Spirosoma rhododendri: one gene and its partner. The protein of the gene in region 2 binds, or shares a complex with, the protein of the main gene of each other region. Links are inferred from orthologs where the notes say so. Each region holds a gene or a part of one and is shown on either strand. Other genes may lie near its edges. The genes, in order: trxA and trxB.

Evidence for each region.
Region 1: the proteins of trxB (region 2) and trxA are in contact, whole or in part, in a crystal structure (PDB 1F6M), measured with the Escherichia coli proteins. The link is inferred for Spirosoma rhododendri from one-to-one orthologs.

The regions. Positions count from the first base shown.
Region 1 is NZ_CP051677.1:3,738,155-3,753,706, forward strand. The notes cover bases 9,390-12,146. They hold trxA (thioredoxin), read right to left. Parts: upstream 11,055-12,146; coding sequence 10,725-11,054; downstream 9,390-10,724. Other genes in these bases: HH216_RS15605 (pyruvate dehydrogenase complex dihydrolipoamide acetyltransferase), read left to right, coding at 9,390-10,536; HH216_RS15615 (sterol desaturase family protein), read right to left, coding at 11,145-12,035. In the rest of the region: HH216_RS15565 (porin), read left to right, coding at 1-532; HH216_RS15570 (ammonium transporter), read left to right, coding at 590-1,930; HH216_RS15580 (aminotransferase class I/II-fold pyridoxal phosphate-dependent enzyme), read left to right, coding at 3,935-5,239; HH216_RS15585 (histone H1), read left to right, coding at 5,379-5,564; HH216_RS15590 (MaoC family dehydratase), read right to left, coding at 5,651-6,064; HH216_RS15595 (acyltransferase family protein), read left to right, coding at 6,197-7,420; HH216_RS15600 (class I SAM-dependent rRNA methyltransferase), read left to right, coding at 7,461-8,672; more of HH216_RS15605, read left to right, coding at 8,764-9,389; HH216_RS15620 (acyl-CoA thioesterase), read left to right, coding at 12,191-12,709; HH216_RS15625 (nuclear transport factor 2 family protein), read right to left, coding at 12,790-13,275; HH216_RS15630 (serine hydrolase domain-containing protein), read right to left, coding at 13,318-14,631; HH216_RS15635 (hypothetical protein), read right to left, coding at 14,669-15,160; HH216_RS15640 (class I SAM-dependent methyltransferase), read right to left, coding at 15,247-15,552. UniProt on the Escherichia coli protein: Participates in various redox reactions through the reversible oxidation of its active center dithiol to a disulfide and catalyzes dithiol-disulfide exchange reactions.
Region 2 is NZ_CP051677.1:4,453,517-4,469,307, forward strand. The notes cover bases 8,721-11,716. They hold trxB (thioredoxin-disulfide reductase), read right to left. Parts: upstream 10,698-11,716; coding sequence 9,744-10,697; downstream 8,721-9,743. Other genes in these bases: HH216_RS18535 (peptidoglycan DD-metalloendopeptidase family protein), read right to left, coding at 8,721-9,675; HH216_RS18545 (OmpA family protein), read right to left, coding at 10,822-11,716. Also shown: HH216_RS18505 (pectinesterase family protein), read left to right, coding at 1-718; HH216_RS18510 (DNA/RNA non-specific endonuclease), read right to left, coding at 783-1,811; HH216_RS18515 (BaiN/RdsA family NAD(P)/FAD-dependent oxidoreductase), read left to right, coding at 2,071-3,306; HH216_RS18520 (purine-nucleoside phosphorylase), read left to right, coding at 3,500-4,321; HH216_RS18525 (substrate-binding domain-containing protein), read left to right, coding at 4,433-7,252; HH216_RS18530 (carbohydrate kinase family protein), read left to right, coding at 7,631-8,524; more of HH216_RS18535, read right to left, coding at 8,608-8,720; more of HH216_RS18545, read right to left, coding at 11,717-12,846; HH216_RS18550 (7-carboxy-7-deazaguanine synthase QueE), read right to left, coding at 12,801-13,436; HH216_RS18555 (acyltransferase family protein), read right to left, coding at 13,449-14,651; HH216_RS18560 (helix-turn-helix domain-containing protein), read right to left, coding at 14,736-15,791.

The DNA of each region.
Region 1 (15,552 bases), 710 kb from region 2 along the record:
CGCGAAAGGCTGGAACGTGTATCTGAACACGGCCATCTCCAACGAAGCCGATAAGAAAGCGAACGGCAAGGACTCGACGGGCATGTATGCCATCTATGACCTGACGACGACCTACCAGATTACGGATAAGTTTATGCTGGGTCTGAACGCGGTAACAGGCTGGCAGACGGGCGGCTATCAGCAGGGGGCTAACCCGTATGCAACGGCAACCTATACTACCAAATCGACCAACTGGGGCGGTGTTGCCGGCTACGCCAACTATGCATTCACCGGCAAATTCGGTATGGGCGTTCGGTACGATTACTTCGACAACTCGGGTGCCGCTCGCGCTTTGCTAGCAGCCGATGGGATATCTGGGGTAACCGTTAAATCACTGACCATTACAGGGAACATCACCGTTGCGGATGGGCACGTATTGCTCAAGCCTGAATTCCGTATGGACAGCTACAACAAAGACAAATTCTACGACAGCAACAGCGTACTGAAAAAGAGTCAGGCAACGCTGGGCATGGCCGCGATCTTCAAGTTTTAACCAACCGTTCACCTAACCTCAACCAATTTTTAGTACAACAAAAACCGATAAATTCGTATGCAAAAGCCCAATTACGTTCCTCTGATTCTGCTGGGAGTCGTTGCCGTGCTCGGCATCATACCCGGCTTCAACAGCGTGCCGACCCAAATCGTGACGGAAGGCATAAACTCTGGCGACACGGCGTGGATGCTGGTCGCAACGGCGCTGGTACTGCTGATGACCCCCGGTCTGGCGTACTTCTACGGTGGGATGGTGAACAACAAAAACGTGATCTCGACGATGCTGCAAAGCTTCATCGCGATGGGCGTAATCAGTGTGTTGTGGGTAGTAGTTGGCTACAGCCTGGCCTTCGGTACCAGTATCGGTGGTTTCGTGGGTAACCCGATGGACCACTTCATGTTCAAAGGTGTACTCGATGGCAAGCCATGGTCGCTGGCCCCCACGATTCCGTTGGTTGTTTTCGCATTCTTCCAGCTGAAGTTCGCCGTTATCACCCCCGCGCTGGTGACGGGTTCGATGGCTGAGCGCGTCAACTTCCGCTCGTACGTACTGTTCATGATCCTGTTCAGCCTGTTCGTTTACGCACCGCTGGCACACATGACGTGGCACCCCGAGGGTATCCTCTTCAAGCTGGGCGTACTCGATTTCGCGGGAGGCACGGTTGTACACATGTCGGCAGGCTGGGCCGCGCTGGCGGGCGCGCTGTACCTCAAGCGTCGGAAATCGCACCTGGAATCGAGCTACTTCCCACCGGCTAACATTCCATTCGTACTGCTCGGTACGGGTCTGCTGTGGTTCGGCTGGTTTGGTTTTAACGCTGGTTCGGCCGTATCGGCATCAACGCTGGCTGCTTCGGCCTTCGCCACAACAAACACGGCTGCTGCTGCGGCTGGTCTGGGCTGGGTGCTGTTCGACGCAGCGAAAGGCAAGAAAGTATCGGCGCTGGGCTTCTGTATCGGTGCCGTCGTTGGTCTGGTTGCCATCACGCCTGCCGCTGGTTTCGTGACGATTCCGACAGCCATCTTCATCGGTACGTTGGCCTCGATCGTATCAAACTTCATCGCTCACCTGCGGACTAAGTCGACGCTGGACGATACGCTGGACGTGTTCCCCTGCCACGGTGTTGGCGGTATGGTTGGTATGGTCATGACGGGCATCTTCGCAAGCCGCGCCGTTAACTCGGCCGTTGCTGAAGGTAGCGAAGGACTGGCCTTCGGTCAGACGAGCCTGTTCATCAACCACATGATCGCGCTGGTTGGCGTATCGGCTTTCGCCTTTATCATGTCGTTTGTCCTGCTGAAAGTAACCGACCTGATCCTGCCCCTGCGTGTATCGGAAGAAGACGAGCAGTCGGGTCTGGACGTCAGCCAGCACGACGAGTATCTAATCGAAGCATAAGCTTAGTTTACGGTTTGGTGTTTAACGGTCAAAGTTGCTCAGCGACTGACAACCTTGATGGTTAAACATCAAACCGTAAACCGACATAACGACAGACCCACAGGTACTCTGTCTGGCCGAATAGACCGGCAGCTTTACTGTGGTTTTGTTGTACTCATGGAGCCGCTCCCGCTTGGGGGCGGTTTCCTATTTTTATACGGGTCTGTCTTCGGCATCGGACCGCCGAAGCGGCTGGATGCTGTCAATACAGATCATAGCCGGTTCTTTTTCCAGTTGCTGCGCTGAACAGTCAGTTGTTGCGTGGGAGCGTTAGCAGCGGTAGACTTGTTATTAGTCAGCAGCCATGCCGCCAGAACGGAGGCCAGTTGCTCTTCGGCAGGGTCGGCGGGGGCGTCAGGTTGTCGGGGGTGAAATACTTACTGACGAAGCCCGTATCGAACTGACCGGACCGGAACGCATCGTGCTCCATCACAAACCGGCCGAATGACAGGGTCGTCTGTACGCCTGAAATCTGGTATTCGTCGATGGCCCGGATCATCTTCTCGATGGCTTCCTCGCGGGAGTCGCCATAGGTAACAAGCTTGGCAATCATCGGGTCGTAGTAAATCGGGATAGCCATGCCCTGTTCAAACCCATCGTCGACCCGGACACCGTTGCCCTGTGGGCGTACGTAGGTATCGAGCGTACCAACGTCGGGAAGGAAGTTGTTAGCCGGGTCTTCGGCATAGACGCGCAGTTCAAGCGCGTGGCCGTTAATACGTAACTCATCCTGCTGAATAGTCAGTGGCTTTCCTTCTGCAATCCAGATCATCTGCTTCACCAGATCGACGCCCGTAATCAGTTCTGTGACCGGGTGCTCGACCTGAAGTCGGGTATTCATCTCCAGAAAGTAAAAATCGAGATTGTCGTTGACGATGAACTCGACCGTGCCGGCGCCGTAATAGCCGCAGGCGCGTGCTACGTCGACGGCCGCCCGGCCCATAGCGTCGCGGATTTCCGGCGTCAGGATGGCCGACGGTGCTTCTTCCACCACTTTCTGGTGGCGACGCTGTACCGAGCACTCGCGTTCAAACAAGTGAATGATGTTGCCGTGCTGATCGCCCAGAACCTGAATCTCAACGTGCCGGGGCGAGGTAACGTACTTCTCGATAAATACCGACCCATCGCCAAACGCCGACTGGGCTTCGCTCACCGCCCGGTCCATCTGCTCATCGAATTCGGCTTCATTCTCGACCACGCGCATGCCCTTGCCACCGCCCCCCGCCGACGCTTTAATCAGGATCGGATAGCCAATCTGGGCGGAAATCGCCTTGGCCTCAGCCCGGTCGGTGATGGCCGAAGGCGTCCCCGGCACCATTGGGATATTGTAGGCCGCAACGGCAGCTTTGGCGGCTAGTTTGCTACCCATAACCTCAATGGCTTCGGGCGACGGCCCAACGAAAATCAGCCCGGCATCGCGCACCTGCCGGGCAAAGCTGGCGTTCTCCGACAGAAAACCGTAACCAGGGTGAATGGCGTCAACGGACAGTTGTTTGCAGACCTCGATAATGATATCAGCCCGAAGGTACGATTCAGAAGACGGGGCCGGGCCAACACAAACGGCTTCGTCGGCGTAGCGCACATGAAGTGCCTGCCGGTCGGCTTCGGAATAAATAGCAACGGTGCGGATGCCCATTTCGCGGGCCGTCCGCATGATCCGAAGCGCAATTTCGCCCCGGTTTGCAACAAGCAGTTTCTGGATGGTCATTGGTAAAGGTGAACGAAGAATGACGTGAGACGAACGAATGATGAGGCTAGTTTAGGTATAACTACGGAGCAAAGCGACCCCCTCTTCCTGCTCACGTCGGTTCTCTTTTTTTGTCAAAACACCAATATGCACGTTTTATGGCAAAAGGGCAGTAAAATTGAATTTTACCCCGCAGTTTTGGCCTACCGAAACTAACTCGTATTTTTGCACTTACTATGCGAAAAACAGGGGTTTAGCCCCTATAACAATAGAAAAAAGTGGATTTATTCGAGAAACTACGCAACAACTTAGGGCCGATTGGCTCACCCGCCCGGGACTTCAACGGACACCACTATTTTGCATTCCCTAAGCTGGAAGGTGAGTTAGGGCCGCATATGCGCTTTCAGGGCAAGCCCGTGCTCAACTGGAGCCTGAACAACTATCTTGGATTGGGCAACCATCCGGAGGTTCGCAAGGCCGACGCCGATGCTGCGGCCGAGTGGGGGCTGGCGTATCCGATGGGAGCCCGTATGATGTCGGGTAACTCAGATCTGCACGAGCAGTTTGAGAAAGAGCTGGCCGAGTTTGTCGGTAAGGAAGACTCGTTTCTGCTCAATTACGGCTATCAGGGGGTCATGTCGGCCATCGAAGCCATTGTCGATCACCGCGACGTGATCGTATACGACGCCGAATGTCATGCCTGCCTGATCGATGGTATCCGGCTGCACAAGGCCAAGATGGGTGAATACTACAAATTCAACCACAACGACATGGTGAGCCTGGAGAAGAACCTGCAACGGGCAACCAAACTGGCCAACGAAAAAGGTGGCAGCATTCTGGTTATCACGGAAGGCGTGTTCGGTATGTCGGGAAAAGTAGGCAGCCTGGATAAAGTTGTTGCGCTGAAAGAGAAATATGAGTTCAAACTGCTGGTCGACGATGCACACGGCTTCGGCACGATGGGCGAAACGGGGGCGGGTGTTGGTGAAATGCTCGGCTGTCAGGATGGTATCGATCTGTATTTCTCGACTTTCGCCAAGTCGATGGCGGCTATCGGCGCGTTTATCGCCGGTGATCACGACATCATCATGTACCTGAAATACAACATGCGGTCGCAGACGTATGCGAAAGCGCTGCCGATGCCATACGTAGTTGGCGGGCTGAAGCGGCTGGAGATGATTCGTAACTCGTCGGAATTCCGCGACAAACTGTGGACCAACGTGCGGGCCTTGCAGAGCGGGCTGCAAGAGCGCGGTTTTAATATCGGTGATACGACTTCGCCCGTGACGCCGGTACTGCTTCAGAATATTCAGGGTGGCATTCCCGAAGTGACGGGCATCATCCGCGACCTGCGCGAGAACCTCGGTATCTTCTGCTCAATCGTCGTGTATCCGGTCGTTCCGAAAGACATCGTTATGCTGCGGATTATCCCGACGGCGGCACACACGCTCGACGATGTGCAGCGGACGCTCGACGCTTTCTCCCAAGTGTCTGAAAAAATCGAAAATGGGACATACCGGGGTGCCGGACCGGTCGTTAGCCCAAAAGAACTGGAAGTATCGGCCGAATCTGCCGCTGAATAGGGTTTTTAGCTGAAAATTGCATTTTTCAGCTAAAATTTTGTCGCGACTATTGCGCTGTATGTGAGAATGACTAAATTTCCGGAAAAACCGCGTTTTTAGCGGAATTTGGGCATTTTCACTTAACCCCATCCAAAGCGCTATGTCACGTTTCGACGAAGTAAAAAATTTGGTAATGTCGCTCGAAGGCGATTTCGAGAAGTTCTATGACAAGAAAAATCAGGCTGCCGGTACCCGTGTTCGGAAAGGAATGCAGGATCTGAAAACACTGGCCCAGACGATTCGTGCGGAAGTTCAGGATACCAAAAACAGCGCCGACAAAGAGTAGTCGTTCGTCGTTTATCCAACTGATTATTGCCCCCATTGGTCGCTGCACCAGTGGGGCAATGATTTTTTCGGCCCGTTCTGAACCGATCAGATTTTTTCGCGGTGCATCAGCGTTGCCGTGCCGCGCGTGGCTACCTTACCGGTCTGTACGTCGCGCAGTTCGCCCAGAATTTCGGCGGTGTGCTTATCGGGGTTCATGCTTTTAACCGTAAAGACGGCTTCGTAATCGGTGTCGACAAACATGGGCCGCAGAAACTCCAGCGTCTGACCCAGATAAACCGAGCCGTAGCCGGGGAACTCGGTGCCAAGCACTTTGGTGAAGATGCTGGCCCCCAGCATGCCGTGGATGATGGGCCGTTTGAACGGCGTCTGGGCGGCAAAGTCAGCGTCGAGATGCAGCGGGTTGTTATCACCCGTAACGCGGGCGAAGTCGATCACATCGGCCTGCGAAAAGCGAAACGGGTAGCGGTAAACGGCGTTCAGAGCAAAATCGGGAATCATTGGCAAGTTTACTATTCGTGGTTTAATGGTCAAAGTTGCAGCTTTCCGGTGAAGGACGATAACGCTCAACGGGTAAACCTTAAACGACAAACGTTAAACCTTACACCTGCATAGCGTAGCTTTGTGCTGTTTATGGTACATCTTTTTGGTTTATCGGCGGGAAAACGGGTCTTTGGGCTGGACGTCATGCGGGCGCTGGCTATTCTGATTGTCGTCGACGCGCACGCGACGGTTGCGCTCAAAGAATATTATGATGGAGCGTTCTGGCACCACCTGCTCCCCGACGGGGTCGAGTTGTTTTTCGTATTGAGTGGCTTCCTGATCGGTGGTATCCTGATCCGCACCTACGAAAAAAACGGTCGCTTCGACGGCCCGCTGCTGCTCAACTTCTGGACCCGCCGGTGGTTTCGCACCCTACCCAACTACTACCTTGTGCTGACGAGCCTGATCGGGCTGGCCCTGTTTCGGGCGTGGCGAAGTGGGTTGCATCACACGCTACCCGCCAAAGGCGAACTGATTAAGTATTATCTGTTTCTACAGAATTTCGCCACCTACGTTCCCGATTTCTTTCCCGAAACCTGGAGTCTGGCCATCGAAGAATGGTCGTACATCACGTTGCCGTTGGTGCTGTGGGCGCTGCATACGCTGATGCCCAGCCGCTGGCCCCGGCAGCGCATTATGCTGACGGCCATTCTTTTCATTATTATTGGTACGAACCTGCTGCGCCTTGTTACGGCCATACTGACGCCCATTTCAGACGGGGAACTGGGCTTCCGGGGCATTGTCGTTACCCGGCTCGACGCGATCTCGTACGGGGTGCTGGCGGCTTACGTCAAGCATTATTTCCCCGCATTCTGGACAGCCGAACGCACCCGTAATCGACTGGCTATTGCCGGGCTAGCCCTGATTCTGATCACGTCGTTTACGGCATCGATCGTTATCCTGAAATACTATGTGCAGGCGGGTATCTACCCCAGCTACGTATTCTACAAACGCACGTTTTACTTCCCGATGATCGGCCTGAGTATGGCGCTGATCTTACCGTATATGGATGGCTGGCGAACGGCAACGGGCGCGTGGGCGCGGTTCGGCATCGCCCGGTTTATCACGCACATCAGCCTGATTTCGTATTCGATGTACCTGCTCAACCTGACGCCCATCATGATTACCTTCCTGGAACGCTTCCCGACGACGTCGGCGGCAGTAGGCTGGGCGAAAGTGGGTATCTTCTGGGGGCTGACGCTGATACTGTCGACGCTGCTGTTTGCTTACTTTGAAAAACCCGTAACGGAACTGCGTGAGCGGATGTCGAAGAAAGAGCCCACCCTGCTGACCAACGAACAGGTCAGCAGTTAAATCCGCATATCCGCGTTGGGTGCCGTATCTTTGCGGGTGCATGAGTTATTCAAAAATCTATCTACAGGCGGGGCGCGACGAAGCCGTCCGGCGGTTTCACCCCTGGGTCTTTTCGCGGGCTATCGGTCGGTTCGACGGCGACCTCAATGACGGCGATACCGTCGAAGTATTCGACAAGAAAGGGGAGTACCTCGCTACCGGGCATTACCACGATGGTAGCATTGCCGTGCGGCTGTTTTCGTTCGCGGCTACGGCGGGTGGCCCCGTCACGCCCGACGTGGCTTACTGGACCGCGAAATTGACTGGCATTCGGGCCTTGCGTCAGGCAATTCTTGCCAACCAAACCGGCGAAACCAACTGTTACCGACTGATACACGGCGAGGGCGACGGCTGTACGGGTCTGATTGTCGACATGTACAATGGCGTGGCCGTCGTGCAGGCGCACTCGATCGGGATGCACCGCGAACGGATGCTCATTACCGACGCGCTGCGGGCCGTATTCGGCGATGAACTACAGGCGGTGTACGATAAGAGTGCCGAGACACTCCCCGAACAGTACGGGGCCACCGTGCAGAACGGCTACCTCTTCGGCCGGACGCCCGTACCGCACCCGGTGCAGGAAAATGGCCATACCTTTCTGGTCGACTGGATTACGGGTCAGAAAACCGGTTTTTTTCTCGATCAGCGCGACAACCGGGCGTTGCTGGCGGGATACGCCCACGGCAAAAAAGTCCTGAACGCATTCTGCTACTCGGGTGGATTTTCGGTGTACGCGCTCAGTGCCGGAGCCGAACAGGTGCACTCGGTCGACGCGTCGAAGAAAGCCATCGATCTGACGAATCAGAACGTCGAGGCCAACCTAAGTGATGGCGTCGACGGTTCGCACCACGAAGCCTACGCCGATGATGTGATGCATTACCTCAAGGGGCACGACCATCAGTACGACGTCGTTGTACTCGATCCACCGGCTTACGCCAAAAGCCTGTCGGCGCGGCACCGGGCGGTGCAGGGCTACAAACGGCTCAACGCCGAAGGGCTGCGCCGGGTGGCGAAGGGCGGTATTCTCTTCACGTTTTCCTGCTCGCAGGTTGTCGACCGGGAGTTATTTTACAACACAATTGTAGCGGCCGCAATCGAAGCCGGGCGGCAGGTACGGGTGCTGCACCATCTGAGTCAGCCTGCCGATCACCCCGTGAGCCTGTTTCACCCCGAAGGCGGTTATCTGAAAGGGCTCGTCCTGTGGGTAGAGTAATACTGCTCATACTTTTATTTCTTGCCGCCTTTGCGCTAATTTTGACGCACAGGCTGATTCTTTTGTCAAACCCGACACACATATAGCTGCTATGGCTGAATTGATTCGAATGCCCAAGATGAGCGACACCATGACCGAAGGCGTCATTGCGGAGTGGCACAAAAAAGTGGGCGATAAAGTAAAATCCGGCGACGTACTGGCCGAAGTCGAAACCGACAAGGCAACGATGGATCTGGAGTCGTACGAAGAAGGTACGCTGCTGTATATCGGTGTCGAAAAAGGAACGTCGGTTCCGGTTGATGGTGTGTTGGCCGTCATCGGCGCAGACGGCGAAGATTACAAATCGCTGCTCGACGGAACGAGTGGTGGTAGTCAGGAAGCCAGTGCTCCTGCCAACGAAACCAAGCCGGAGGCTACGCCTGAGGGTGTGAGCAAAGACGAGGTGAACACCAAGATGCAGGACCCCAAAGCGGTATCGGCTGGTCCGGCGGAAGACGTCAACGCGTCGGTCATCCGGATGCCGAAAATGAGCGATACCATGACTGAGGGTACCATCGTTGCCTGGCACAAAAAAGAAGGCGACACGGTAAAATCGGGTGACGTACTGGCCGAAGTCGAAACCGACAAAGCCACCATGGACCTCGAAGCCTACGAAGAAGGTACGCTGCTGTATGTGGGCGTGAAAGAAGGTTCGTCGGTAGCTGTCGATGATATTATTGCCGTGATCGGTGAAAAAGGAGCCAACTTCAAAGTGCTGATCGACGGCGCGAACGGTGGTGGCTCAGCACCGGCTTCAAGCAACGGTAAGGAAGCCGCGACGGGCGAAGGCGGTAGTAACACCGCTGAGCAGAACCCACAGGCGGACGTTCCCGCCAATGCCGATACTGATCTGTCGTACGGTGGTGGTACGGGTGATGAAGTTGAGCCAACCGGCCGCATGAAAGCGTCGCCGTTAGCCAAGCGCATTGCCGAAGAAAAAGGCATCAAACTGGAGCAGGTAAAAGGCAGTGGCCCGGAAGGCCGCATCGTGAAGAGCGATGTCGAGTCGTTCGTGCCCGGCAGTGCGCCAGCACCGAAGCCAGCCGCGCCAAAACCGGCTGCTGCACCGCAACCCGCACAACAGGCAGCACCCGCTCCGGCACCGCAACAAGCCCCGGCTCCACAACCGGCCGTACCAGCTACTGGCGACTTCACCGATACGCCGGTCAGTCAGATGCGGAAAACGATTGCGCGTCGCCTGAGCGAAAGCCTGTTTACGGCTCCGCATTTCTACCTGACCATGGAAATCAACATGGACAAGGCGATGGAACTGCGCGGCACGGTCAACAGCGTCAGCCCGGTCAAAATCTCGTTCAACGATTTCGTCATCAAAGCGGCTGCCGTTGCCTTGAAACAGCATCCGACGGTCAACTCATCGTGGCTGGGCGACAAAATCCGCAAATACAACTACGTCAATATCGGCGTAGCAGTAGCGGTCGATGAAGGACTGCTGGTTCCCGTTGTGCGCAACGCCGATCAGAAAACGCTGTCGACCATTGCGGGCGAAGTGAAGGACATGGCCGGAAAAGCCAAGGACAAGAAGCTACAACCGAAAGATTGGGAAGGCAGTACGTTCTCGATTTCGAACCTCGGTATGTTCGGTATCGATGAATTTACGGCAATCATCAACCCACCCGATTCGTGCATCCTGGCCGTTGGTGCGATCAAAACCGCCGTTAAGTTTGAGGGCGACGTGGCGAAACCAACCAACGTGATGAAGGTAACGCTGTCGTGCGATCACCGTGTGGTCGACGGCGCCAGTGGTGCTTCGTTCCTGCAAACGTTCAAAGAACTGCTGGAAAACCCCATGCGCATGCTGGTATAGTGGGTTTAAGGTTTGTGGTTTAATGGTTAAGGCTGTCAGCACGGCAACGTTAAACCACAAACCTTAAACTATCCATAAAAAGAAAGGGTCTCAACTCACGTTGAGACCCTTTCTTTTTATTAAATCAGGTAAGTGCCCGGGTAGAGAAATAACCTTAAACCTTAGACACTAAACCTTAAACGTCAAACTTACATTGCCGCCTGAAGCTTTTGCTCCAGTACGTTTTTGGGAACGGCACCTACTACCTTCTCCACCATCTGTCCGTTCTTGAAGACCATCAGCGTCGGGATGCTGCGGATACCGAACTGCGCGGGAATGCGCGCGTTCTGATCGACGTCCATTTTAGCCACGACAGCTTTGCCTTCGTATTCGCCGGCGAGTTGCTCGACAACGGGTCCGATCATCTTACAAGGTCCGCACCATTCGGCCCAGAAATCGACCAGAACCGGCTTATCAGAATTGATCAGCTCGTCAAAATTTGCATCAGTTGCCTCTACGGCGTGTGAACCTGCTGCCATGAGTGAAATCAGTTTATTGGTTTGATTTGTTTCTTCTCAATAAACCGGAATGTACCCGTTTAGTTCCGACGGATTGCCAACGTATACGGTTCATCGGTCGGCGGTGTTTAGCTGATCCGAGCCGATTTTTTGCGACGTTGCGGGTTCACCAACGGGCGGGCGGTATGTCTGGAACGGGATCTTCAGTAGGTTGCCAAGCTGCGAATGTTCGTGCTGATGGGGATGCGTATCGATGCCGTAATGCAGGTCGCGCCCGGCCATTTCGTGGTATGTACCGAACAGCCGGTCCCAGTAAGGAAAAATATTGCCGTAGTTGGTATTGGTTACGGGCAGTACGTAATGGTGGTGGACGTGGTGCATGTTGGGCGTCACGATCACCAGCCCAAGCAGCCGGTCGGCCCAGCGGGGGAGTTCGATATTGGCGTGATTAAACTGCGAGAGCACCACCGACAGCGCCTGATACAGGAACACCAGCCACATCGGCGCGCCCGTCAGCAGCACCGCCACCAGCGTAAAGACGAAGCGAATAACGCTTTCGCCGGGATGATGCCGGTTGGCCGTGGTCGTGTCGATATGCGTATCAGTATGGTGAATAAGGTGAAAGCGCCACAGAAACGTGACTTTGTGTTCAGCCCAGTGGGGAAACCATGCGCCCACCAGATCGAGTACCAGCAGGCCCATAATTGCTTCAACCCAAAGCGGTAACTGAACCCACTGAAGCAGGCCGACGCCGTGCTGCACTGTCCAGTCGCTGGTGCGGAGCAGCAGAAACGCCAGCACCGTATTGACGATAATGGTCGTGATCGTGAAGAAAATATTGATACCGGCATGGTGCCATTTGCGGTAGCCCGGTTCGGTTTGCTCAAACCGGAACAGGGGCGCGGCACTCTCAATCAGCCAGAACAGCGTTATGCCGCCTACCAGAATCAGGCCGCGGTGCGCCGATGGAATATGCTCAAAGTAATTGACCAGTCGTTCCATTCGTTTTGTCTCATTTTTTACTGCTATAAAACAAATATACGGATTGGAATGGTTCGATAGAGCTTATCCCTTCAGATGTGGGATTTACGATTATTTGGCCGTTTGCCGGTTGGATTGTTGGTTTGCAGTTTCGACTGAATTACTGAATCAACAACATGCCTCAACCAAAATTTGCCCGCGAATCCGTCACGGTGATGACCGAGATGGTACTGCCCAACGATACCAATACACTTGGAAATCTGATGGGTGGGCGGCTGTTATATTACATGGATATTGCAGCTGCGATTGCGGCCCAGAAACATTCCAACCGCATCGTAGTGACAGCATCGGTCGATAATGTCTCGTTTGCGGAGGCTGTCCGGCTGGGTAATATCGTAACGCTGAAGGCGCAGGTGACGCGGTCGTTCAGTTCGTCAATGGAAGTGTTTATCGAGGTGTGGGCCGAGGATATTCCGGCAGGGGTGCGCGTCAGTACCAACAGCGCCTTCTACACATTTGTCGCCGTCGATCAAACCGGTCGACCGATTGAAGTACCGGGTGTGATTCCCGAAACAGACGAGGAAAAAGACCGCTTTGCGAGTGCCCTGCGCCGTCGGCAGCTTCGGCTGGTGCTGGCCGGGCGCATGAAACCAGAGGACGCTACCGAGCTGCGGGCCTTTTTGCAAGTGGGCTGACGCGGGTTTAACGTTTGATGTTCAAGGTTTAATGTTAGGTGATCTGAACAACCTTAAACCTTGAACATCAAACCGTAAACTCAATTCGCCAGCTTCACCGATTGCCAGGTGGCCATCTGCCACTGGTTGCCTTTTTTAACGTAGACGTCGGTGTAGCGCAGGCGGGTGTTGATCGTTTCGCCGTTGTTCATCGCTTTTATCAGGCAGACACCGTTGATGATGGCTGTGTTGCCGTATACCCGCACCTTCATTTCCTGCGATTCAATGGCGTCGTACTTCGACTTACCATCGCGGATGGATTGAATGTACGACGCTTTGTTGTCCGTATTGCCGCTTGAGTGTGTGTATACCAGATCGTCGGCCAGGAGCTTGTCGAGGGCAGCGTAATCTTTGCTGACCTGCGCGGCAAAACGCTGCCGTTCTGCATCGGCTACGGCTTTTTCGCTGGCCGACATGGCGGTCTGCGTTGCTGGCGCGGCCGGACCGGCAGATGAGGTAGAAACGGCGGTTTGCGCGTATAAGTACGAGCTACAGGCCAGAAGCGACAGGGTAAGGAGGATTTTCATAGAATCGGGATCTGCAACCAGAAAGCCGGTGCGACTGCGCTTTTACTTTCGAGGGGCCTGCGACTGCGTGATGGCCTGATAAACCAGCACCTTGAACTTGTCGGACAGATCGCCGTAGGAGTTTGGCGACTTCTGGGTGTAGATCAGGCCAACGATGCCTTCTTTCGGATCGACCCAGTACGTCGTGCCGAAGTAACCACCCCATTCATAAGTACCTTCCGATACCGGCAGCTGCGCCGATCCGCGCTCGGTCGTGATACCAAAACCCAGTCCGAATTTGTTGACGCCCATGTTCAGATCGCCAATCTGATTGCTCGTAATCAGCCGGACCGTCGTTGGGCTGAGGTAGCGTCTGCCGTTGTATTCGCCACCGTTAAGCAGCATCTGTAAAAATGTTGCGTAGTCAGACAAGGTTGAACTCAGACCGGCCCCACCTGAAAAGTAGGTGCCAGCCGCTTTGGGATAATCGGGCGACAGGCCGAAACGAGTTGTTTGTTTGCGAATGGCTTTTGTAGAGTCTTCCGTATATAGCGTTGTCAGGCGGTTTTGGCGGTCTTTGGGCAGATAAAAGTACGTGTCGTTCATGCCCAGCGGATCGAGCAGGCGGGTGCGTAAATACTGATCGAGCGGTTGTCCGGACAGTACTTCGATCAGGTAGCCCACCACATCGGTGCTCAGGCCGTAGCTCCACTTTTCGCCGGGGTTGAACATGAGCGGTAACTTCGCCAGCCGGTTAATCGCATCGCTCAGTTTGCCTTCTGGGGTACCAATACCGCTCGGAATCCGGTTTTTAGCGTAGATAGCGACGGCTTCTTTTGTGCCGATAGTGGCATAGCTGATGCCCGACGTATGGGTCAGTAACTGCCGGATGGTGATTTCGCGTTTGGCTGGAACGGTCGTATAGGTGGTGTCGGCCATGTTTAGCTTGTCGAGCACAACCGGGTTTTTGAAGGCCGGAATATACTTGCTGACCGGATCGTCGAGCAGAAATTTACCTTCCTCAAACAAGAGCATCAGACCAATGCTGGTAATGGCTTTAGTCTGCGAAGCAATACGAAAAATGGCGTCTCGCTTAAGGGGCGTTTTGGCATCAACATCGTCCTGACCGTATACCTGATGGTAAACGATTTTGCCGTTACGAGCTACCAGCACCCCGACACCTGCCTGCCGACCTTTGCTGATGTACTCGTTGATAACGGCGTCCATGCGGTGAAGACGATCCGTGCTCATGCCGACGGATTCGGGCGACGCGTCCTGAAGTGTCGGCGGGTTGGTACGGGTTGGGCGGGGAGTAGTCTGGGCCGATGCCGACCAAAAAAAACCGGCCATAAGGCCGGTCAGAATCATTGTTTTCATGCCGGGGTGTATCGTTTACAAACCGGCGCTAATGTACTTATTTCTTGGTACCGGTGATAGCGCCCCGACGTGTGACGGTGACCCCGCCATCCAGATTTTCAACTACCGTGTTCAGCGCCAGAACATTGTCGGTAAACTGCCCGCTTGCCTTATACGTGCCGTTAATACTCTGCCCGTCATAGATGAACGACTCGCTCTGTTTGTCGATGATCGTAAACGCGTTGCCGTTGAGTTCGGCGGTTAGCGTCTGCTTCGTTGCTCCGTTGAATGTTATGTTGAAATACAGTTGGTTGGCTACCTGCGTTTTCGTGATTGCAACACTGACGGTACCGGTTTCCCGGTTGCTTTCACGGCTGTTGTTAACAAATGTTGATGCCTGATAGCCACCATCATAGGTGCCGATGTACTGATCGCGGGGATCAACTTCATCGGCAGACCCGGACGTTTTACAGCCAGTGGCCAGTGAAAGTATAGTCAATAGCGCGAACAAAAGAGGCCGCACTGACGGGCGAAGTGAAATAGAGTTCATTGTGTGTTGGACGATACGGTTAGCTACCTGTCAGACAACAAACGCCGGGCCGGGTTTAGTCAGTATGTGGGGCTACTGAAAGATACTCAAAACTGAATGAGCAGATTCTGCCGCTCCTGCTGCATCGTAATCGGCTCATCGACAAAGCGGGCGTTCAGGTTCAGTCGTTTGCACATCGCCAGCCACTCGCTCTTCGGCACGATCAGAAAGCCATTGTCCTGCCGAATCTTGTAGTACGCCGAGAAGCGCAGCCGGAACAGCAGATTCAGCATCGACAACAGTTTGCCCTGCCGCAACGACCGACCCAGAATACTCAGTACGTCGCCCAGCACGCCTTCCTCTACGATCAGATCGCAGACCAGTGCTTTCGCGCCCGGCGCAGCCAGTGATTT
Region 2 (15,791 bases):
ACGCCCGGCGGTGCTGCTGATTCATGGGGGCGGCTGGCGCACCGGCGACCGCTCGATGAACGTGGCGATGGCGAAGCAGCTGGCAAATGCGGGTTACGTGGCAGTGACCGTCGACTACCGGCTGTCGACGGATTCACTGTACCCGGCGGCTGTGCATGACCTGAAAGATGCGGTGCGGTGGCTCCGCGCCCAAGCCGACACGCTGGGTATCGATACCAGCCGCATTGCCGCGATGGGCTGCTCGGCGGGTGGTCAGCTGGCGGCTTTGCTCGGAACCACCGGCGACCTGAGCGCGCTGGAGGGCTCCGGCTGCACAAGCGGTCATTCCAGCATCGTGCAGGCCATTGTCGATGTCGACGGGCTGCTGGCGTTCGATCATCCGGAGTCGGGCGAGGGCGACGACAGCCGGGCTACCTCAGCCGCTACGCACTGGTTTGGCGGTCCGAAAACAGAAACGGTGGCGTTATGGCGCGAAGCCTCTCCCCTCACCTATGTTAATCGTACCGATACCAAACCGGCCCCGATTCTGATCCTGAACAGTTCCGTCGACCGGATGCATGCGGGTCGCGACGCTCTGCTGGCGGTCTACAAAGCGCGGGGCATTTACACCGAAGTATATACCTTTGCCGACGCTCCCCACCCCTTCTGGCTGTTCAATCCCTGGTTCGAACCCACGATGCAGTACACAATGGCGTTCCTGAAGCGGGTGTTGCGCTGAGTTTAGGGTTTGATGTTGGCTACCGCACACAAACCTTAGACCTTAAACGTCAAACCTTAAACGCTCAATTAAACCACTCGCTGATCATCGTGCTGCGCGACTGGTTTTTCAGGCGTTGTGCCATGTCGGCGGGGATGAAGGGGAAGAACGTGATCCCCGTCAACTGTTCGATCTGACTGACCGGCACGACGAACGCCGTCAGCGGTTCGTTCGATGCTTCGTTGTTAAGCAGAAAGCCGATCATACGGATGTTAGGGCTGTCGCAGTAGAGCAGCACCTTGTAAAATTTTTCCGGCACACTGACTTCGTTCGTCTTCCCGATCGTCGGCAGACCGGGTTTGAGCACCGGCCCCGTAACGACGTAGATACCCCGGTCGCGCAGCCCCCACGCCCGAACCTGCCCCTCCAGCTCTTTCCAGATCCCCCGGTTGAACTGCGGAGCCTGCGGAGTCATGTTGCTCATAAAAAACGTTTCCTGCATCATTTTGCGGGAAAACTTAAAGTCGCCCGCCGGGGCAAGGTGCCCCCGGTCGTACCCTGATCGCGTGTAGTCAGACGGTAGCGCGGAGCCGGTCGGCACGGCGGGGTCGGGCACAAACCGCGACCCTTCGCGCTCCGTGTCGCCGTTGATTTCTTCGGGCAGGAGCGGATAGGCCACCCAGTCAGCTACCTTGTACTGGTCCCGAAAACGCAGGGTATAGCCACTGTGCTCGATGATCTCATCATTGGCCCCGTGGGCAGGCAGGATAAAGCCGGGCCGCTTCTCGAACGTAAACAGCGTTTTGCCGCCCGAGCTGGGTGTCGGCACCGACGAACCGCCCCCGTTGTCGCTGGCCTCGCTCTCGTCGTCGGTTCGCCGGTCGCTGGCGACATCACCACCATTCGTTGGCTCAGGGGCTTTGTAGGGGTTGTCGGCTTCGCGTTCGTGCCGCGCGGGACCCAGACCCACCAGCGCCCGGACGTCGTTCCAGAACGCCACGACCGGCTGACTGCGACCGCCGTAGTGCAAAAACAGGCCAATGAGGAAGAAGACAAACAGCAGCACCAGCGTGTTGCCCCGTAACCGGAAGCCCCGGCGTTGGACGTTTTTCATAAAGCTTACGGTATTCGGTTTACAGTTTTCAGTCTACGGCGGCCACCGTGGCGCGACCCGTCGCACGGTGGTTCAAAGCGGGTGCAAGTTATTATGAATTGGCGGCATCCCGGCGGATGCCAGCAGGCAAGGCGCTGCCGTAAACCGAAATTTAACCACCGTGCGACAGGCCGCGCCACGGTGGCCACCGTAAACCATAAACCGAATACTGACTACCTGTAATCGAACTACCCCACCCTGCCCGCTGTTCTGCTGCCGTATGGCTGCTTTACGTTTGTACGTGATCGGTGGCGGAGCGGCTGGTTTTTTTGGGGCTATTACGGCCGCGCAAACCTACCCCGACGCTACCGTTACGATTCTGGAGAAAAACCGCACAGTGCTCAATAAAGTCCGGATCTCGGGCGGGGGGCGCTGCAACGTTACCCACGCCTGTTTCGATAATCGGCAACTGGTCAGGCACTATCCACGGGGCGAAAAACCGCTTAAATCACTGCTTACTCAATTCAACGCGTCGGACACGGTCAGCTGGTTCGAGCAGCAGGGCGTACGGCTCAAAACCGAAGCTGACGGACGGATGTTTCCGGCCACCAACACGTCAGAAACGATCATCGACTGCTTTCTCGACGCGGCCGATCAGCTGGGCATCCAGATCCGCACTAGCTGCGGGGTCGAATCGCTGACGGCCGCGCCCGGCGGGGGCTGGCACATCAATCTCCTTACCGGCGAAACGCTGACGGCCGACCGGGTATTGATCGCGACGGGCGGCTACCCGCAGCGGGTCAGCTACGACTGGATTCCCGAACAGGCCGACGAGCTGATTAAACCCGTACCGTCGCTGTTTACGCTCAACGCACCGGCCAGTCCGCTGCTGCCGCTGGCGGGGGTGTCGGTCCCGATGGCCGCCGTGTCGGTGGTGGGTACGAAGCAGGAACAGCGCGGGCCGTTGCTCCTGACGCACTGGGGATTCAGCGGTCCGGCGGTGCTGCGCCTGTCGGCCTGGGCTGCCCGCGACCTCGCCGATCTCGACTATCAGTTTACGCTGCGGGTCAACTGGGTGCCGGAGCAAAACGAAGCCCAGCTACGGAATACAATGCAGACCTTCCGGCAGCAGAACGGCAAAAAGCAGGTTTTCTCGCAGAGCCCCGTGGGCCTACCGTCGCGGCTCTGGCAGGCACTGGCGGCCGACGCCGGTATCGCCGACGAGCAGCGCTGGGCCGACCTACCCGCCAAGCCCCTCAACCGCCTGATCGAATCGCTGACCAACAGCCGATTCGTCATTACCGGCAAAAGCACATTCAAGGATGAATTCGTGACCTGTGGCGGTATTGACCCGGCCACGCTGGACCTGCAAACACTCGAAAGCCGGGCTCAGCCGGGCCTGTTCTTCGCGGGCGAAGTCCTCAACATCGACGGTATCACGGGCGGCTTCAATTTCCAGAACGCCTGGACCACGGGCTACATAGCCGGGAAGAATATGGGGGGACGTGGTTTGTAGTTTGTGGTTCGTAGTTCGTAGTTTGCCTTGTGGCACCAAGTTATGTCGGCAAACACCAGATTGTCGAACCATTCACAAGCTAACCCACAGACGATAACTCACGAACCAGTATCGCAACTGGCCCAAAGCAGTCCCCAGCACCCTGTACACAAACTAATAACTACAAACCACAAACCACAAACTACAAACCGTAATGCTTGACCAGATTCAGGAAGCCGCTCGCTACATTCAATCGCAAACCACTGTCCAGCCCCGCGTTGGGATCATTTTAGGCACGGGGCTTGGAGCGCTGGCGGCCGAGATTACGATCGAAACCGAACTGTCGTACGAACAGATCCCGCATTTCCCACTGTCGACCGTTGAGTTTCACACCGGCCGGTTGCTGCTGGGCACGCTGGCGGGTCAGCCGGTCGTGGTGATGCAGGGGCGCTTCCATTTCTACGAAGGGTACAGCATGCAGCAGGTCACGTTTCCGGTACGGGTACTGCGCGAACTGGGCATTTCGACGCTGCTGGTATCCAACGCATCCGGTGGCATGAACCCCGACTTTGCCGTCAGCGACCTGATGGTCATCGACGACCACATTAGTCTGCTGATGCCACAGGGCCCACTGACCGGAAAACACGACCCGCACTTCGGCGACCGCTTTCCCGATATGAGTGCGCCCTACGATGCCGAACTGCTCGAACTCGGTTTTGCGCTGGGCAACAAACTGGGTATTTCGCTCAAGCGGGGCACCTACGTCTTCGCGCCGGGGCCCCAGCTCGAAACCAAAGCCGAATACCGGATGCTGCGGCAGTGGGGCGCCGATGCCGTGGGTATGTCGACCGTGCCGGAAGTGATCGTGGCGCACCAGATGGGGCTTCGCGTGTTCGGCGTATCGGTCATCACCGACATGGGCATTCCCGAAACACTCGAACGCGCCGACATCGCGAAAATTATCGCGGCTGCTGCGGCTGCCGAACCGAAGCTGACCCAGCTGATGAAAGCTATGATCGAACAGCTAGGCCAGTGAATACGTGTCATTTAGACACATCAGGACAGCCCGGCGACGGGCTTTTCCTTTTTTTGTATGTGCTGAATTACCGTTTATCTTTGAAAAATACAGTCTTAATTCCCACCGCCTATGACCCCTGTTGCTTTGCGCCGGATAAGCGTTAGTCGGCGCCGTCGTGCGTTGGGGTCATTCTGGCCGGCCATGCTGGGAACATTGTGGATGGGCTGGCTGCTGACGGCCTGCCAGACGGGCGAACAGAAACCCCTACGCATCGGCTTTTCGCAACGCACCATGACCGACAACTGGCGCCGGACGATGCTGGCCGGGATGAAGCTGGAGCTGTCGTTTCACCCCAACATCGACCTCATCGTCAAGGACGCCAACGGCCAGAGCGGGCGGCAGGCAGCGCAGATTCAGCAGTTGATTGATGAGCAGGTCGACCTGCTGATCGTGTCGCCCAACGAAGCCCGGCCCATCACGCCCATTGTCGAAAAAGCGTATCAGCAGGGCATTCCGGTGGTTATTCTCGACCGGCGAACGGCCTCCGACGCCTACACGGCCTATGTGGGTGCCGACAACGTGGAAGTGGGCCGCACGGCCGGTATGTACGCAGGTTCGGTGCTGAACGGGCAGGGGAACGTCGTGGAAATCGGAGAATCGCCCGGTTCGTCGGCGGATATAGACCGGCACCGGGGCTTTCTGGACGCCATTGCCAAACGGCCCGGTATTCGGCTGGTGGCCAAGCTGGCAGGCGACTGGGACAAGCAATCGTTTGACGGTCGGCTGACGCAACTGCTGAACACCCGGCCCGATATTCGGCTGATCTTCGCCCAGAATGACCGCAGCGCCCGCAAATCGTATAGTGTATGCCGGCAGCTTGGACTGACCCGGTCGATCAGGATCATCGGCGTCGATGGGTTGCCGGGACCTGACGAAGGCATCGACCTCGTCGACCGGGGTACCCTGACGGCAACGGTGCTGTACCCGACTGGCGGCAAGGAAGCCATCCGCACGGCTGTGGCCATTCTGAACAAACAGCCTTTCAAACGCGAGAATCGCCTGCCTACCACGCTGATCGATTCGTCGAACGTGCAGATTACCAAACTTCAGGACGACCGGCTGATGGAGCAGCAGGCCGATATTCAGCAGCAGAGCCGCTACATCACCGATCTCACGCAGACCTACGCGTCGCAGAAAACCGCGCTGTACAGCACGTTGGTCAGCCTGCTTATCGTCGTCGGGCTGGCGATCTGGGCGTTTTACCTCGTGCGGGCCAGGCAGGTGGCGTACCGGACCCTGGAAAGGCAGAACGCCGAGATTCTGGAGCAGAAAAATCAAATCGAGGTGGTATCGCAGCAGGCGCGGACGGCCACCGAAGACAAGCTCCGGTTTTACTCCTACATCTCGCACGAGTTCAACACCCCGCTTGGCCTGATTCTGACGCCCACGGAAGAGTTGCTGACTAAGAAAAACGTTAGTCCGCAGGACATCCGGCGTAATCTGTCGCTGGTGCAGAAGAACGCGTATCGGCTGCTGCGACTGGTTGATCAGCTGCTCGATCTGCGGAAGGCCGATGCCAGCAAACTCAGACTAAAAGCCGCCGAGCAGGATCTGATTGCCTTTACCCGCGACATCATTCAGGATTTTGGCCGCAAAGCCGAACGACAGCGCATCGATCTGCGGCTGCTCACCAGCAACCTGCCCGCCCTGCCCGTCTGGTTCGACGCGGAAAAGCTGGACAAAGTACTGTTTAACCTGCTATCGAACGCGTTTAAATACACGCCCAAAGGCGGCTTCATTCACGTGCAGCTCAGCACCGACGGACAGCAGGCGTTTATCAAAATTACCGACAACGGCGACGGCATGACGCCCGACGAGCAGGCTCACGCGTTTGATTTATTTTACAGTGGCCCGCGCCCGTTCGATCTGGCAAAGGGTGTGGGGCTGTCGCTCTCGCTGGAGTTTATTCGGCTGCATCGGGGCGACATCCAGGTAACGTCCGCGAAAGGCCGGGGCACCTCGTTTGTGGTTCAGCTGCCGCTCGGCAACGCCCACCTCGACGCTGCCGAGCAACTGTCCAGCCCGCGCGCAGATCACGCGTTACCGAGCCAGCTGCTGATCGAACCCGCCGACGAGTTGCCAACGCCCCCCGTCACCGAACGCACCCGCCCGACAGCAACGCTGCTGATTATCGAAGACAACGACGAACTGCGCACGTATCTGGCCAGTCGGCTGAGCGATGAGTTTGACGTGGTTGCTGAAGCCACGGCGGAGCAGGGTTGGGAACGGACGCTGGAAACGATACCCGACCTGATTATCAGCGACATCATGCTACCCGGCCTGAACGGCCTCGGTCTCGACGGTATGCAGTTCACACAGCGGGTCAAGTCCGACCTGCGTACGTCGCACATCCCGGTCGTACTCCTCACGGCCAAACGGCAGATTGAGCAGCAGATCGAAGGGACACGCGCCGGGGCCGACGTGTACATCACCAAGCCCTTCAATATGACCCACCTCATCGAAACACTGCACACTACGCTGGCGAATCGGGAGAAATGGCAGCGTCGGTACGCGTCTGATTTTCTGGCCCAGTCGCCCGCGACGCCCGGCAACCGGCAGGATAAAAAATTCCTGAACGAGTTGACGGGCCTGATCGAACAAAACCTGACCGAACCCGCCTTTGGTGTCGAGAAACTCAGCCGCGACATGGGTCTGTCGCGGGTGCAGCTGTACCGGAAAGTGCAGGCGCTGCTCAATATGAACGTCATCGACTACGTGACCGAAATCCGGCTTAAAAAAGCGAAGCGTCTGCTCACGGAAAGCACGAAAACGATGGGCGAAATCGCGCAGGAAACCGGCTTTAACTCCCCTGCTTACTTCACTACTTTCTTCAAGCAGCACACCCAGAAGACGCCCTCCGAGTTCAGACGCTCCACCCTGAACGCGTAGCCAGCATCAGCTACAGGCCCGCCCGGCGGGTGGCGCTGAATGACTAAATACTGACCGCAACAAAACCGAAAACGGCCGTATCAATACTGTAATTGTACACCCCCACTATCCAACCAATTCGTTCATAAACAGCTATTTGTACGCTTCATTTTTGTGAAATTTTTTGAACATTTTTCACAAAACATATACTACTGCGTTTGCGTAATTTTATCAGGTAATCGCACTATTAATCCGATTTGCTATTAACCTATGATGAGTTAGTCACACTGTTTTTCTTTTGGTATTGAGACAGCTTCATGCCCGGAGAAAAACGGTGTGCTAACCGAGTTTACCACAGCCTGATCTGCCTTGTGTAGTCAGGCTTTTTTTTTAGTTCCTATGTCCCCACTCATCACCTGTTTCGGAGAAGTTCTCTGGGACGTCCTGCCTACCAGCCGACAGGCTGGCGGTGCCCCCATGAACGTAGCCGCTGACCTGCGTAATTTCGGCGTCAACGCGCAAATCATCAGCCGGGTCGGCGACGACGAGCTGGGTGTCGAGATGGTTCAGTTTCTGTCGGGGAAAGGCATACCGACCGATCTGGTTCAGATTGGCAAGACGCACCTGACGGGCGTTGCCAAAGCAAATATTTCAGACGCCCACGAGGTCACCTACAAGATCGTGCAGCCCGTTGCCTGGGATTACATTCAGCCGGACGCCGAGTTGACGGAGGCCGTTCGAAACAGCGATCTGTTTGTTTTTGGTAGTCTGGCCGCGCGTAGCCCGCTCACCCGCGACACGCTGATGGGGCTGCTGAGCGTGGCCCGGCGCACCGTCTTCGACGTGAATCTGCGCGCGCCCCACTACGAACGGGCGTTGATCGAAGACCTTCTTCAGCAAACTGATATTGCCAAGCTGAACGAACATGAATTGATCGAACTGTCGGAATGGTACGGCTACGAACCGAATCTGCACCGGGCGATGGAACAGCTGCGCGACCGGTATCAGCTCGAAACGCTGTGCGTGACGCTGGGCGAAGCCGGGGCGGTTATGCTCGATCGGGACGGTTTCACGACGCAGCCCGGCTTCGATATCGACGTGGAAGATACCATCGGTAGTGGCGACGCCTTTCTGGCGGCTTTCCTGTTCAAGACGTTGCAGCAGGAACCACCACAGCACATACTTGAATTTGCCTGCGCAACGGGTGCCTACGTGGCTACGCAACGCGGGGCTACCCCGGCATTCACCGAGGAAACAATCCAGTCGATGTTCCTGGACAGAACTGAGGGCTAGCCTTCGATTCAAAAAAGGGTCAGGGGTGTCCGGAGCAACTTCAACGTAGTTGCTCCGGACACCCCTGACCCTTTTTTATTGGCTTAATTAACCCGAAGCCGTTGCCCCGGCCGAACGCGGGACCGGGCCGAGAGGCCGTTTTTCCGGCTCAGTGACGATACCGATAACCCGTACCGACTGGCAATGGAACTCAGCGTTTCGCCCGAGCGAACCCGGTGAATGGCCGTCCGTTTGATCCGAACCCGGCTACCACCCGACTCCGACGACCGGCCACCGCGCAGATAATCCCAGACCGAACTGGTCAGCAGGAAGTGATCGGAGTTGAGCGTATTGGCCGGGAACGAGAAAATCGTCAGCGGGCTAAAGGGGTTGCCTTCGTAGCGGGTTTCAAAGTGAAGGTGCGAACCGTAGCTACGACCCGTATTCCCCCCCAATCCGATCTGGTCACCTGCTTTGATCATCTGCCCCTGTTCGACGGTCTGCTTCGACAGGTGACCGTAGAGCGTCTCCAGCCCGTTGTAATGCCGGACCAGCACGTACCGACCGTACCCGTCTCCGTTCCAGCCCACCACCCGTACCACACCGTCGAAGGCGGAGTAAACCGGGTCGCCGGTTTCCAGGTCGAGATCGGAGCCCGTATGCCACCGGCCCCAGCGGTACCCAAAATTCGACGTCAGCTTCCCTTCGTTGAGCGGGGCCGACCAGTAGCGGTTGGCCGCTGGATCGTACAGTTTAATGTCGATGGCTTCATTAAACTCCAGGGGGTCGATGTTGTACGGATCGATGGTGCGCGAGTCCCACACGGCGTAATAGTCAGCAATTTTCACCCATTCGTTGCCGATAAGAGCTGAATCGATGATCTCGACTACGCTGGTTTCGCCCTGATCGATCTGGCTGGTATCTTCGCTGACAACCGGGTTCAGTTCTTTTTTCGGTTCAAACTGATTGTTGAATCGCAGCTGGGTTGTTTCCTGATCGTAGATATCGTCGGCCTTTACTGGCTGATCGAAAACGGGCTGATTCTGGTTTGTTTTGGTCTTCGGCGTGATAGTCAGGTTTTTCTTGAAACGCCCACGCTCCTGTGCCTGTGCCGTAATGACCAGGCTTAGGCAGGTCGTAACAAGAAGCCATCGGAAAGCCAGTGTTCTCATGCGTTATCGCAATAATGCACAAAGCCTTCGGAGGAAACGATCCGAAGGCTTTGTCCTGTAAGGTCAGTTTATACGAGCGCCTGCTCTTTCATTTCCAGCGTGACCAGATACCGTTCGGCATCCAGCGCGGCCATACAGCCCGTTCCGGCTGCCGTGATGGCCTGCCGATAGACGTTGTCCTGCGCGTCGCCACAGGCAAAAACGCCGTTGACACGCGTACGGGTGCTTCCTTTCTCGGTCTGGATGTAGCCGTGCTCATCCAGCTCAAGATAGTCCTGAAAAATATCGGTGTTGGGCTTGTGACCGATGGCCACGAAAAAGCCCGTTACGTCGAGTTCGCTGGTTTCGCCTGTCACCACGTTTTTCACGCGGACGCCCGTCACCTCGTCATCGCCCAGAATTTCTTCAGTTTCGGTATTGTACAGAATTTCGATGTTGGGTGCCGTCCGGACGCGCTGCTGCATGAACCGTGACGCCCGCATCTCGTCGCGCCGAACCAGCATGTATACCTTGCGGCACAGGTTGGCGAGGTAGCTGGCTTCTTCGGCAGCGGTATCGCCCGCACCGACGATGGCAACGTCCTGCCCCCGGAAGAAAAACCCGTCGCAGACAGCACAGGCCGAAACACCCCGGCCGTTGAGCCGCATTTCCGACGGCAGACCCAACCACTTGGCCGACGCACCCGTCGAGATAATTACGGCATCGGCGGTCAGCTCGTGCTGATCGTCGACGATGACGCGGTGGGGATGGCTGGAAAAGTCAACTTTCGTAACCATGCCGTACCGAATGTCGGTGCCAAACCGGCGGGCCTGTGCTTCGAGGTCCTGCATCAGCTGCGGGCCCTGAACGCCTTCGGGGTAGCCGGGGAAATTATCGACTTCGGTGGTGATCGTAAGCTGACCACCGGGCTGGGGTCCCTGATACATCACCGGTTTCATATTGGCGCGTGCCGCGTAGATCGCAGCGGTGTAGCCCGCCGGGCCGGAGCCGATAATCAGGCACTTTACATGTTCAGCATTCATCAGTTACAGGCAAATAATGTTGTCGAATCACTCACTGGGACCGCTTACTAAAAACGGCTCATAAAGACAACATACGCAAATTTGAAAAAATTTCCGCCCGAAAGCAAAGTTACAACCCCTGCCTCTACAGCACCCGCCACTCAATCCGGCGGTTCAGTTGCCGGTTGTCGTCGGTCGTGTTGGGCGCCAGCGGACGGGTCTTGCCGTAGCCAACGGCCCTGATTCGCTCGGGGCTTATACCCGCCTGCGTCAGGTACGTAACCACCGCCTGCGCCCGCTTTTTCGACAGTAACAGGTTGGCGGCTGCATCGCCCCGATCGTCGGTATGACCCGAAATTTCGACCGCGACAGCCGGGGTACTTTTCAGGAACTGTGCCAGCCGGTCAAGTTCGGTGCGCGACTTATCGGCGAGGTCGTAGCGGCCGGTTTCGAAGAACAGGTTGTTGAGCGTTTCTTTCGCCGTAGCCCCCGCCACGGCCGGTTCCAGCGGCACGGATAGCGATAGTCCCGACCCAACAGTGCCCTTGCTTTTCTGCGTAAAATCAAACGACAGGCTCTTGAACAGGTAGCCCGGGACGCTCACGTACAGCGCATACTCGCCCCCGCTCGGCAGGATAGCCGTGTACTGCCCGGTCTGTGCGTCGGCCTGCACCCGCGAGATGAGCTGGTTGGTTTTCAGGTCGATCAGTTCAACCGTTGCCGCCAGGGGTTTATTGGTCCGGGCGTCGGCCACGATGCCCTTCACGTAGCTGACGGGCTTGACGTGGTCGCGCAGGGTTTCGGGCAAATCGAAGGCATACAGCCGCGACTTCTGCGAGACGCCCTCTTTCTGCTCTTCGTACGAATAATACGCCCGCCGACCGTTGGCCGCGACAAACAGCGACGCCTGATCTTCCGAGGTATTGATGGGGTAGCCGAGATTCGTTGGTGTCGACCACCGTACCGAATCGCCCGTGGTCAGGCTGTCGGCGATAAACAGGTCGTAGCCACCCAGCCCCGTATGACCTTCCGACGCGAAGAACAGGCTCTGCCCGTTGGCGTGAATAAACGGCGACGCTTCGTTGGCCACCGTGTTGACCGGCGCGCCGATATTGACGGGTTCGCGCCAGCTCCCATCGGCGTTCAGATCCGACCGCCAGATGTCGCGACGCCCTTTGCCGCCGGGCCGGTCGGAGACGAAATACAGCCGCCGGCCATCGGCCGTGAGCGAGGGCTGCGACTCATAGTAGCGCGTGTTGACCACCGCCCCCAGGTTTTCGGGAGCCGACCAGTCGGAACCGGTTTTGCGGCTCATGTACAAATCGCAGCTACCGAATCCTTTGCGGCCCTGACAGGCGGTGAAGACCAGCGTGCGCCCATCGGCAGAGAGCGTGGCGGTGCCTTCGTTGTCGGGGGTGTTGATGTTGGGCGACAGCGACACCGGGGGCGACCAGCTTTCGCCGTTGAAAGTAGCCACCATCAGATCTTCGTCGCCTTCGGGTTTGAGGGCGGTAAAGACCAGCGTCTGTTCGTCGGCGGTCAGGACCGGGAAGTACTGCGAGGGCGTGGTATTGAGCACCGGCGACACCGGTTTCGGCTCGACGGGCTGCGGATGCAGCACGGCTTCCGCACCGAAGCGGGCGTTGGCAATCAACCGCCCGACGCGCTCGTGTTGCACCGACTTCGGCGCAAACAGGGACTGGTATTTCTCCAGATACGGCATCGCTTCGGTGTAGCGCCCCAGCCGCATCAGAATCATACTCAGCGACTGGTAAGCCGCGCCCGACGCCGGGCTGTCGGGCTGGAGTTTAACGGCATCGCGGTAGGCGATGATGGCCGGGTCGAAGCGTTTGGTGAACTCATAAAGCTGCCCCAGTTTCAGGTAAGCATCGCCATACGACGGGTCGACCTTAACGGCCTGCTCCATAAACGGGATTGCCTCCCATGCCTTGCGCTCGCCAAACAGCTTGATCGACTGTACGTACAGTTCTTTGGCTTTGGGCGATTGAGCGTGAGCGAACAAAGTGGTGAGCAGAAAGAAGAAAGACAGCGATAAACCAGCCGACCAGCGTTGCTTCAGGCCGTCCTGTTTCGTTCTTCGTTCTCCTTTCCCCTTTCTTCCCCCTAGGGAATATCCATGTATTTGTGTGTCTGCAACGAAATCTGCCATTGCGGATTATTTTTTACGTATTCAACGATACGAGGCAGCATTTCATTGGAACGACTCCACTCGGTTTGCAAAAAGAGTTTGCAGTCGGGCCGCAGGTGGGGTACGAACGACTCGGCAAACGCGAAATCCGACGCGTTATAAATGATGACTTTCAGCTCGTCGGCCCGCTCATAAATGGCCGGATTGGGCTTTTTGAACTTCTTGGGCGAGAAGCAGATCCAGTCCCACGAGCCAGTTACAGCCGCGCAGACGCCCGACGTTTCGATGTTCGTTTTGAACCCCGCCGTTTGCAGGGCGTTGGTCAGCGTGGTCAGGTCGTGCATGAGCGGTTCGCCCCCGGTGATGACGGCCATCCGTCCGGGGTGTTGCATCGCCCCGGCCACGATGTGATCGATACTCAGCTGCGGGTGCAGGCTGGCATCCCACGATTCTTTAACGTCGCACCAGTGGCAGCCCACGTCGCAGCCGCCCAGCCGGATAAAGTAAGCCGCCCGGCCCGTGTGGGCACCTTCCCCCTGCACGGTGTAGAAAGCCTCCATCACCGGCAGCGTCGTTGTTTCAATAGTTTGTTGTTGCTGTTCAGTAAGCATACACAAAGATACCTACTTCAACCCAAACAGCAGCCGGGTCAGGCGGAATGGCCTGATTAGCAACAGATAAATCGCGATACAAATCAGGCCAGACGACAGGCTGACGACCAGAAAGCCGTCGTATACGCCCAGACCGGTGCGGGTCAGGACGTAGTAGCCGATGATGATAATGACGGTCTGGTGCAGGATGTAGAACGGGTACACGGCTTCGTTGAGTTTGGGCAGGATGGGCTTGCTGACGTTCAGGTAGCGGTAGCCGTAGCCGATGGTCGTCAGCACCGAAAACCAGGTCAGGCAGTTGACCGTGACCGTGTAGATCGGCTCCAGTACGTCCTCAACTCCATAGCCTCCGTTCCAGACTGCGATAATGCCGTAGAACAGCGCGGTACAGATCAGCGTCGCGTATAAAAACAGCCGTCGCTGCCGGGCGAATGCTTCCGCGAAATCCGTTCGGCTGGTGAGCAGATAACCCGCCCAGAACAGCAGCAGGTTTTTCACGAAGTAGGCCCAGTCGTTAATCAGCGCGTGCGTTTCCTCCGGGAAGTAAGGTTTGAGCAACAACTGACTGGGAACCAGACCGACTGCCAGCCACAGCGCCCCACCCCGCCGGTCGGCCAGGCGCACGATGCGATCCGTAAACCGCTGCCCCGACGACGATTTCAGCCAGCGATACAGGGGAATACTGATGAGGGCGTAGTTGAACAGGTACAGGATAAACCAGAGGTGATGCCAGCTAAACGCCCCGCTTTTGACCCCGTCGCGGTACGGCTGAAACTCCAGCACCTTGGGGTAAAAATCGACGTAGCTGCCGCTGAACCAGCCTTTGAACACCCATTCGTAATAAATCTGGGGCGGCACGATCACGAACATGCCGAACAGCAGCGGCACGAACAGCCGCCGAACCCGCTCACCGGCATAGCTACCGTAAGTGCGTCGTTTGAGGGCGAAAAACGTACCGGCCCCGGAAATAAAAAACAGCAGCGGCATGCGCCATTGGTGCAGCCACCGCATAACTTCTTTCATCGGGGCACTACGCTCCGGGCTTTTGATGTGCCAGTCCCAGTCCAACACGTAGAGCATGCCGGTATGGTAGAACAGCAGCGTGATGATGGCGATGATTCGCAGCCAGTCGAGGTCGTAGCGCCGGACGGCTTTGGGTAGGTGGGCAGCGGCTTCTTCGTCGGAAGGAGCATCAGAAATGGGGTATTGGGCCATGGTGGGCGGAGTTGGTTTGATAGCCCAAAAGTCCGGCCCAGTGCGTCAGAATAGCCTATTTTCCGGTCGTCGTGAAGTTCGCGCCTATCGGTACGCAGTCAATTGGCGGAATTGGGCGGGGGTTTGACCCGTCAGCCGCTTGAATGCCGTATGAAAAGCCGACGTTGAATTGTAGCCCACGCGCTCAGCAATTTCGTCGATTTTCAGATTGGTCGTAAGTGGGTCGGTGAGCAACGTCTGGGCCTCCCGAACGCGGTAGTCGGCCAGCAGATCGAAGAAGCTTTTTTGCAGCCGGTCGTTGAGCAGTTGCGACAGATGGTGCGGACTTGTATTCAACTGATCGGCGAGTTTGGGCAGCGACAGATCACTGCGCAGGTACAGCTTTTCGTCGTCCATGAGCCGCGTCAGTTTCTGCAAAACGACCGCTTCGACCTCTTCCGACAGGGCCGATTTTTCGTACTTCTTTTTCGGCTCCGCCGGACCGGCGACGGGCTGGGGCAGCGGCTGGAAAAAGGCCGACCCGCGCAGCAGCAGGAACGTGTTGACGTAAATCGACAGCGTTACGTAACTGGCCAGCAGATGGTCGCCCAGATCGTGGTCGAAAACAAGGTTGACCAGGGCGATCAGGATGGGCACCAGCGCAAACAGCCCGCTCATCAGCCACAGCGGACGCAGCACCGGCGAGCCCGTCAGCTCCGGCCGCTGGCGCACCGCCCGGCGCATCACCAGCAATGACAACAGGGCGTAGACCACACAGCTCAGGGCCGTTATCTCGCTGACGTACGGCCGTAAGTCCGTAAAGTCCTCCGGCCATCGCTGCTCAGCCGCTATTCTGGGCAGTTCGGGGTGCCAGGCGTCGGTGTAGGAATTGTACCGAAATTCAAGTGGCTGATCGATCCATGTCACGGCGTTGAGCAGCCAGATCGCGAACGGCACCAGGTGCCAGCCCCAGCTGCGCGGCAGTCGTTTGTGCAGGCGGCTATACACGAAAAAATAAAACAGCGGCCCCACCGTAAAATTGACCGGCTCAGCCAGATCGACCGTCCAGAGCAGCCGGAAGGTGTAGTTGGTGTAGTTCAGGAAAATCTCGCTGATGATCGCCACCAGCACCAGCGTAAACCAGCCCAGGCAACGGTTGGC